Linked DNA regions of Nodosilinea sp. E11. The main gene of each other region encodes a partner of the protein of the gene in region 2 in a complex. Links are inferred from orthologs where the notes say so. Each region holds a gene or a part of one and is shown on either strand. Other genes may lie near its edges.

What was found. Proteins that work in one complex are often made in the same cells at the same time.
Region 1: the proteins of RRF56_RS21445 (region 2) and RRF56_RS09805 are in contact, whole or in part, in a cryo-EM structure (PDB 9DDO), measured with the Escherichia coli proteins. The link is inferred for Nodosilinea sp. E11 from one-to-one orthologs.

The regions. Positions count from the first base shown.
Region 1 is NZ_CP136520.1:1,673,770-1,677,598, forward strand. The notes cover bases 835-3,818. They hold RRF56_RS09805 (MotA/TolQ/ExbB proton channel family protein), read right to left. Parts: upstream 2,684-3,818; coding sequence 1,985-2,683; downstream 835-1,984. Other genes in these bases: RRF56_RS09795 (CIA30 family protein), read right to left, coding at 835-1,241; RRF56_RS09800 (biopolymer transporter ExbD), read right to left, coding at 1,566-1,976; RRF56_RS09810 (DUF4333 domain-containing protein), read right to left, coding at 2,945-3,673. In the rest of the region: RRF56_RS09790 (DUF3318 domain-containing protein), read left to right, coding at 1-193; more of RRF56_RS09795, read right to left, coding at 261-834. UniProt on the Escherichia coli protein: Involved in the TonB-dependent energy-dependent transport of various receptor-bound substrates. Protects ExbD from proteolytic degradation and functionally stabilizes TonB.
Region 2 is NZ_CP136520.1:4,322,199-4,326,789, reverse strand. What follows is about bases 969-3,888. They hold RRF56_RS21445 (biopolymer transporter ExbD), read right to left. Parts: upstream 2,673-3,888; coding sequence 2,265-2,672; downstream 969-2,264. Other genes in these bases: tsaE (tRNA (adenosine(37)-N6)-threonylcarbamoyltransferase complex ATPase subunit type 1 TsaE), read right to left, coding at 3,267-3,761; RRF56_RS21440 (EVE domain-containing protein), read right to left, coding at 2,831-3,292; RRF56_RS21450 (hypothetical protein), read right to left, coding at 1,834-2,124; RRF56_RS21455 (GTP-binding protein), read left to right, coding at 969-1,664. In the rest of the region: more of RRF56_RS21455, read left to right, coding at 162-968; RRF56_RS21430 (amidohydrolase family protein), read right to left, coding at 4,087-4,591. UniProt on the Escherichia coli protein: Involved in the TonB-dependent energy-dependent transport of various receptor-bound substrates.

The sequences.
Region 1 (3,829 bases), 2.6 Mb from region 2 along the record:
CACCCGCTTTGGTTACACCCTGCCCAACGCCTACAAGAGCCTGGGCAGCGCTCTCAAAACCCTGATCGAGCAAACCCCCAAGAAACGCCAGCGCGATCGCTATATCAAGCGTCTAGAAGCCCTCAAAAAGAGCGCCGCCAAGGCCAAAGAAAGTGCTCGGGCCGAGCGCGGCGACATGCGATCGGCCTATTGAGTTTCTAGGTAGGGGCATTGCAGTGCAATACTCCTACCAAAGTATTCTGCCTGTCATGAGGGTTTAACTACATCAACTGCTGCAATATTGTCTCTACCGCCGCCGGAGATACCTCCGGCGGCAAAGTTTGGTTTGCGCCAATTACCTCAAAACCTGGCCCTTGAGCACCCTGCCCTTGGGGAACTACCCCCGTCAGCCCCGCTGCCGCTAGCTGAGGCCCGAGGGCGGCATTGCCCTGGGGCAGCACCAGCACGGGCTTTGGTCCCTGTCGATACACTGCTAGCCGCTGGACGGTTAGCTCAAACGAGCCTGGTTCAAAGGACGGGTTGAGATCGCCGTCGTACTCAAACTTGCTCAGCATCAGCTGCATTGAGTACACCTGGGCCGGATTTAGCGCACTGGCCTCGGGCACCGTGCGGGCGCGGCGGGTCGCCACCGGATCGAGAAACGGTGTGCGCACCGTAATGGGCCGATCTGAATCAGTATCAAAGGAATAGCAGTAGGCCAGGCTGTCCCAGTCGGGGTTGTCGCGCAAAATCCATTTGTAGCGCTGACCATCGCCCTGGGCGTAGAGCACTGTGCCCTGCCACTGGCTGAGGTTCAGCGGCGGCTCCAGGTTGCGCGTTCGAATGGAGGCAAAGCCACCGCTATTGGCCGTAGACACCTGCCCTACAAACCGCAACCCGTTTTGCCACTGCACCTGGCTAGCGCTCACCCCACCCATGACCCCGTCATCGAGACTGCCCCACAGGGCGGCGATCGCCGGGTCGAGCGCCTGAAAATCGAACAGAGTGGCTTCTTGGTAGCTGGCTACATGCCCCAGGTGCTCAAGTCGAGATGCCCAGGTTGCGTCGCTAGGGCCCAGCCCAACCACTAGGGGCAGATTGACCAGAGGTTGGTCAGGCTGGGAGCTCCAGCCTGGAGGCGTCAGGCTATAGCCCAGGGGAGCTAGCGCCTGGCCCAGGGCGTCTGCCCCATCGTGGCCCGCGCCCCATAGCCCCACCGATCGCGCGGGCGCTAGGTGAGTCGTGTCTACGGCTGTTGTCATGGGAGTAGTACCTGTTGTGTTGGTCAGGCCGGGCAAACTGCGTAGACCTCTACTCAACGGGCCAGCCACCTCAAAATGAATCAGCGTTTGAAGCAGTCGTAGAGGATTCCAGACCATAGTACAAAATCGCCCATCAGGTTAGAACAGAGCCGTCATTCCCGCTCAGAGCCTGCCCCATGCCTTCGCGGGAGCAGGAATCGCTGCCAGCAAAACATCCCCATGATCATGATATCGGCTATGGCTATAGTACTGGCCAGCGGACAACCTATGTTGGCGTCAGTGCTGGGCCATGGCCCAGCGGCCCAATGGGATTTGGATGGGGAATCACTCCTCGATCGCCAGGGAAACGCGGTTGCCGCCCACAGAACGCATTTCACCTAAAAACTGCATGACCTGCTCGTAGGGCAGATCTTGGCTAGGCAAGACAAAGACAATGTTTTCAGGGTTGCGGCTGAGGTAGTCGGCCATTTGGCCCTTGAGGGCATCGACTTCGACCGGCTGGCCGTTAAGCTGCACCAGGTTTTCGCCGACCAGCTCCACGATGAAGGGATCGGAGGGCAGCGGTGACGGGGCATTGTCTGGCTGATCGGCTGGCAGCTGAACGTCGATCAGTTTTTCGCTGCCCAGGCTCATGGTGATCATGACGAAAAAGGCCAAGATGCCCATCATCACGTTGAGCATGGGGATGAGATCGACCTGGGGCAGCTTAGAAGACTGTTTTTGGCTAAAGCGCATCGTTCTACCTACACCCGCTCAATGGGCGTCGCATTGGGAATCAGCGTGCCCCGATGGCCCGGATCGTTTGCGGTCATGGGTTCGTACCAGTATTGGCGGTAGACCAGCTCTAGCTCGTTACCCGCGTCTGAAAAGTAGTCGATCTGCTGAGCCTGAAGGCTGACCATCACCCGAAATACCAGCAGCGCCAGAATCGCGACGACCATGCCCGCTGCCGTGGTAATCAGGGCTTCGCCAATCCCCGCTGCCGCTGCGCTGGCCTGCTCGCCCGTGCCACCGCCGCCAATGTTGAGGTTGCCAAAGGTTGCGATCAGACCGGTCACGGTGCCCAGCAGGCCCAGCAGGGGGGCAACGGCCACAATGGTTTCTAACATTTTGTCGCCCCGGCGCATTTTGACAAACTCGCGATCGCCAGCGGTTTCCATTGCCAGGCGAAAGGTGTCGGGGGAGGGCTGCTTGAGCCGCAGGGGGGCCAGCAAAAACCGACCGATGGGCAGATCTTGGGACTGGGCCGCGATCGCCGCCGCCTGGCTCAGGTCACGGCGAGAGGCATCGAGCACCTCGTTGACCACCTGGTCTTCTCGGCGCAGCAGGTTGGTCCAAAATAGCGCCCGCTCTAGGGCCGTGGCAATGGTCAGCACCGAGCAGCCCAAAATGGGCACCATGACCGGCCCACCCTTCGCTAAAAAATCGAGAACAGTTGTCATAGCCCCGGAGTTAGTTGGTTTTGCTAGCTGTACGTTTCAGAGTTTTCTATGTCACCGCATATCGCCCTCACCGACTATCGCCTGATCAGGTTGGTTGGCCCAGCCCAGGGGGGCCGGTCTAGCAACCGTCTGGGGCAGAGGTGAGCGGCAACACTGCTACCAGGATAAGCCTAGCGAAACGGACTAGCCCACAGATTAAAGCTCAGCCGTTTAGTCGTTAAGAACCGGTTAACGCATCTAGGCGGCGGAAAGAGCGTACCCCTAATCGCTATCGCCCGGAATGTAGGGGCGGTTGATCACTCGTCCGGTCGGCCCGGTGGTGGTGGTAGTTTTGACCCCAGGGTTCGCCGCTGGGGCGATGGTCTGGCTGGTCTGGTTGGTCTGGCTTGAGGTAGACGAGAGAGCCGTGGGCTGAGGTGCTAAGGCGGCCCCTGCCGCCGCCACCGCCGCAGGCTGAATCTCTTGCCAGGTTAGATTGCCATCGGCGGCAATGGTGACCAGCACGGCCTCAATCGGGTCGGCCTCGGTGCTAAGGCCGCCGACAATTTGACACTGAAAGCGATCGCCGGGCAGATTGACCCGGTAGGTAGCGGTGCCGCAATCGATCAGCGGGCGTTGACCGTAGACCTCAGACAACCCCTGCTGAATCGTGTCTTCGACCTTAGGCAGGTTGAGCAGCACTTTAGAGTTGGGTACATCCCAGGTAACCGTGCCCTGGTCATCTTGCTGGGTCACGTTAATGGTGAAGGTGCCGCCGGAGCTGAGTTCGCCGACGCAGCGAAAGTAGGCCCCCGCCTGACGGCTGACATCGCTAGGGCAGCGCACCGCGCTCAGCGATAGCCGCCGCCCCTGGCGCTCGATGTCGGCCTGAATGGTGGCTTCTACCTCAGCGGTAGGCAACCGATTGCTACAGGCGGAGAGGCCCAGGGCCGCTAGCCCCAGCGCCCCCAGCAGAACCTGCCGCTGAGCCAGGTGAGTGTTAAACGTCATGGTTTGCCAATCCATCGAATCCAGAAATCCTTCGGGTGAGTCAGCGGTGGGCTAGGGTGAATACCCCGATTGTGGCAGCAATGCCCCCCTAATGCATGCTGTCCCCAATACCTAAACCACTCAAGCAGGGCGCGATCGTTGCCAGCCTGGTCCCAC
Region 2 (4,591 bases):
GCGAGGGGCGCTGCTCTCAAACAGCCCTTAGCACAACGGCTCTATCGCTCCAAATGTCCTGCTATGGCAGAGGTGTTCCTTGAATGCCTCTGCCATGCTAGTTTTTAGGGCATTGTTTTACGCTATTCTGCACGAACCGTCCTTGGTTGAGTAGAGCACACATGGCACGGTGGCGATGGGCATTCATTCTCGTAGGGCTGCTGCTGGGGTTAGGGGCCATCCTCGTGCTGGCCGATTCACTTCTGCGGCTGTATGCGGCCTTAGCATTACTGTCGCCCCTGCTGGCCCGGCTAGTGATGGGGGCGATCGTAGCCATTGGCTTGGCGATCGCCGGTTTTGGGCTCTACCGTCTCAGGCCCTTTCTTAGGCCCCGTCGGCGCAAGCCCAGACCCCAAGCCCCTCGTGATCCAGGCGAAGCCGCCGCCGTCACCCTACAAACTGTGCAGCGCCAGGTTGAGCAAATTCAAGATCAGGTGGCCCGCGAGGCCCTGGCACAAAAGGCGCAAGGGTTACAGGCTACTCTGGGCGATCGCACGTTTACCATTGCCGTGTTTGGGGTCGGTTCTGCTGGCAAAACGGCCCTGATCAATGGGTTGCTGGGTCAGGCCGTTGGCGCAGTAGGGGCGGCCATGGGCACCACCCAAACTGAGCACACCTATACCTGGCAACTCGCCGATCTTCCCAGAACCCTACAGCTGATCGACACGCCTGGCATTGCCGAAGTTGGGGTAGCCGGTACCGAACGAGAACAACAGGCCCGCGAAATTGCCGCTAGAGCTGATTTGATTTTATTCGTGATTGATGATGACCTCCGCCAGGCCGAGTACACGGTACTGCGATCGCTGATGGCGATGGGGAAGCGAGTCTTGGTGGTGCTCAACAAAGCCGATCGCTATCCTGAAACCGATTTAGATCTGCTGCTCGGGCGATTGCGATCCCGTACCGTACCTCCCCTCAGCCCCGATGATCTAGTCGCCGTAGCCGCCCTTCCGCAGCCTTTACCTCAGGTGGGCGGCGGTTGGCTACAAATGCGCCCTAACCTCAGACCGCTGCAAGCACGACTAGCCGATGTACTGCGCCAGGAGGGCGAAACTCTGCTGGCCGACAATCTCCTCCTACAAACTCAGCAATTGGGCGAAGCTGCCCGCCAGATCATCGATCACCAGCGCCAGGCCCAGGCTGAGGCCATTATTGATCGCTACCAGTGGCTGGGAGCAGGCGCGATCGCCATTACTCCCCTACCTGGCCTCGATTTTTTAGCTACCGCCGCCATCAACGCCCAAATGGTTGTAGAACTGAGCAAGGTCTACGGCTGCGAAGTTAGCCTTGAAGAAGGCAAAGCGCTAGCGGTATCTGTGGCCAAAACCCTCACAGGACTGGGGTTAGTCAAAGGCACCGTCGATTTACTAGCCCTAGGGCTACAAACGAATCTGGCCACCGTAGTAGCCGGACGTGCCCTTAAAGGAGCTAGCGGTGCCTATCTAACTCGCATTGCTGGAAAAAGCTTCGTAGAATACTTTCGCCAAAATCAAAGCTGGGGCGACGGCGGTATGGGTGCCGTGGTTGAGCAGCAGTTTCGCCTCAACCAACGCGATGCCGTTATGAAAGCCTTCATTAAAGAAGCGATCACCCGAGTCGTTCCCTTGATCTCAGATCAATCCTAAAACAAATCCAAACCAGCTTAATTGCCCCACTACCACCGATGAAGTAGCCGTTCTCACGGGCATACTACAGATTAGCCATATCAATAAGACTCGTCAGCCTCTACCACAACTACACTCGGTGGGGCTGACTTTTTATTCAGCACAGCTATTGCTCAGTCATTTCCCCACGCTACATCAGCCCCTCGCGTTCAAAGTCTGCACAGTCAATCGCTAACTCTGAAAGGGCAACTTTTGGATGGATTGGGCACTTTAACCGATGATCGTTAGTAAAGTAACGACAGTCAGCACAGGGGATTTGATGCATTACCGTAGCGCGACTAACCCCAGCACGCACAGCCGCTACCAAATTCCACACAGTCAGCCCCACCAGGCACCAAGCGAGCACAAAGCACAGAGGCACAAGTATAGTTTGCACCAGAGACACCAGCCGCACCGGCAAGGCCAGAAATTGTAACGCCATAATCAAAGCCCGAACTGCTTTCTCTCAGCTTTAAGTATGGCTTAAAATTTGACAGCCCCGGAGATTGACAAGTTATTGAATCTAGATGTTTTGCAATACAGCACTAGAATCGTTCATGTCGATCCAAAACAGTTAGGTCTTTAAGGCTGACCGCCTTCTGTCGCGATCGCCAACTGCACCCCAGGCAACGTCCGCAGTTGATCCATCACCGCCACAACCCGACCATAATTCACTGATTGATCAGCCCGAATTACCACAAGGCCACCGTCGGATAGGGTTCCCAGCGTTTGAATCGCCTCCAAAAGCTGCTCATCCGCCACTGCCCGCTCACCGACAAATATTTCACCCGACGCATTTACTGTTACCACCACCTGGCGCTGGGTCTGAGTTTCAGCTGTTTCGGCCCCTGGCAACACTACCGGTAGCCCCTGGTTGCGGGTTAACAATAAGCTAGAAATAATAAAAAATGCCAGCACCGCAAACACCACATCGATCATGGGCACGATGTTGATCTGCAAAGGTGTTTCAGGGTCTTCAGGGAGATGCATGGGGGATGGTAATTGCAGATTTTGGCAGTTAGCTTTGAATTTGGCTTGGACAATCCTCATGCTGCGGAACTTGCCGAATAGCATGTTTAGGCTACCACCTCAGACCTCACATTTTCATTGGGGAGTAAATAGCCAGAATACTACTTTAAACAGCAAGATTACTCAGTGGTATAGGCCATTTTCAAAAGCTTTTGAGCTATCGTATCCTCTACCGGCATCACCGACAGCCGATTGCCCCGTCGCACGACCCAAAGTTCATCGGGGGTAAAGGCCTCTTTGAGCTGATCAAGGGTAATGCCTCTCGCAAAGGTTTCTACATAGCCCACCGTCACCGTATGCCAGCGCGGCTTGTCTGGGAATGACTTGGGATCGTAATATTTATGGGTTGAATCAAACTGAGTCGGGTCTACCACATTGGTTTCAACAATTTCCACCAGCCCTACGATCCCCGGTGGTTTGGTGTTGGAGTGGTAAAAGAAGGCTTGATCACCTAATGCCATGCTGGTGAGAAAGTTGCGGGCCTGGTAGTTGCGCACGCCGTCCCAAAGTTCGGTGCGATCGCGCTCCAAATCGCCAATGCTGTACACATCTGGTTCAGACTTCATCAGCCAGTAGGCCATCGCCAATTACCTGCTCCAACAACACAATCTGTTCTTCTCCAACCGCTGTCAGCGTAGCCCGTCGCCCACCGCTAGGCAGGTTTTCCAATCGCAGCCGCAGAGCCGATGCAGGATAGTCCAGCATCCGCTCTGACCATTCAATTGCCAACAGGCCAGGCGCTATGTCTATGGCCTCCCAGTAGCTCTCCAACTCTAAAGAGCCTACCTGCTCCGGTTCTAATCGGTATAAGTCCACATGATAGAGAGGAATGCGCCCCTCCAAATACTCATTGATTAAGGTAAACGTCGGGCTGCTAATCGGTTCCGCAATGCCCAGGCCCGCCCCAATCCCCTGCACCAGGGTTGTCTTGCCCATGCCCAGATCACCCGCCAGCAGCAGCGCCGTGCCCGGTGGGCACAGTTCCCCCAGCCGCTGGCCCAGTTGCTGAGTTGCCGCCGCATCGGGCAAATCCACCCTAAATTCTGCCATACTGCTTACCAAAGCGTCCTCGTCTAGATGTCCCTGTCTACACATCCTCGCTCAGGTGTCTTTGCCAAAGTGTTCTCACTAAAGTGTTCACCTAAAACGTCAGGTAGCACACCGCCAGCGCCGCCACCATAACGGCAAAACCTGCTGTCAGCGGCGCTGCAGCGTGTAGCGAGTATTCATAATACCAATGCTGCCGAGGTAAACTGCCATCCCATAGAAGGTGGTCTCGGTAGATCCCTGCATGGCCGATACTAAATAGGCCACAAAGCTGTCTGGATTGTTTCAATCCATGCATCAGTGGTAAAGATGCGCCAACTTTTAGCTGTCAACTAAGACGGTTCTTATACATCACCCCGTTTTTCATAATCACCAAAAAGTTAGCCTCCGGATCCTCAATGAGCCGAATATTTTCCAGCGGATTGCCGTTCACTAGCAGCAAATCCGCTAGGGCACCCTCTTCCACGACACCCAACTTGCCCGGGTAGGGGTTACGCGGCCCCGACAGCGCTAGTAAGCTTGCATTTGTGCTGGTTGCCATCCGTAATACCTCCGCTGGGGTATACCACCGCACCAGCTTGGCTAGTTTCGCCCCCTGACGAGCTGAGCCTTGGGGGTTGAAGAGGTTATCGGTGCCCCAGGCCGTTTTAATGTTGTACTGTTTGGCCAGGTTGTAGGCCCTGTCGGTACCGGTGGCCACCATCAGCTGTTTAGCTCGGTTTTCAGTTCCCTCAGGATAGGGATTGGCGTCTTCGTCATCAAGGAACGGCTGCGGGCTCAGCCAAACATCGTTCTCGGCGATCATCCGCGCCGTCTCTTCGTCGATTAGCTGA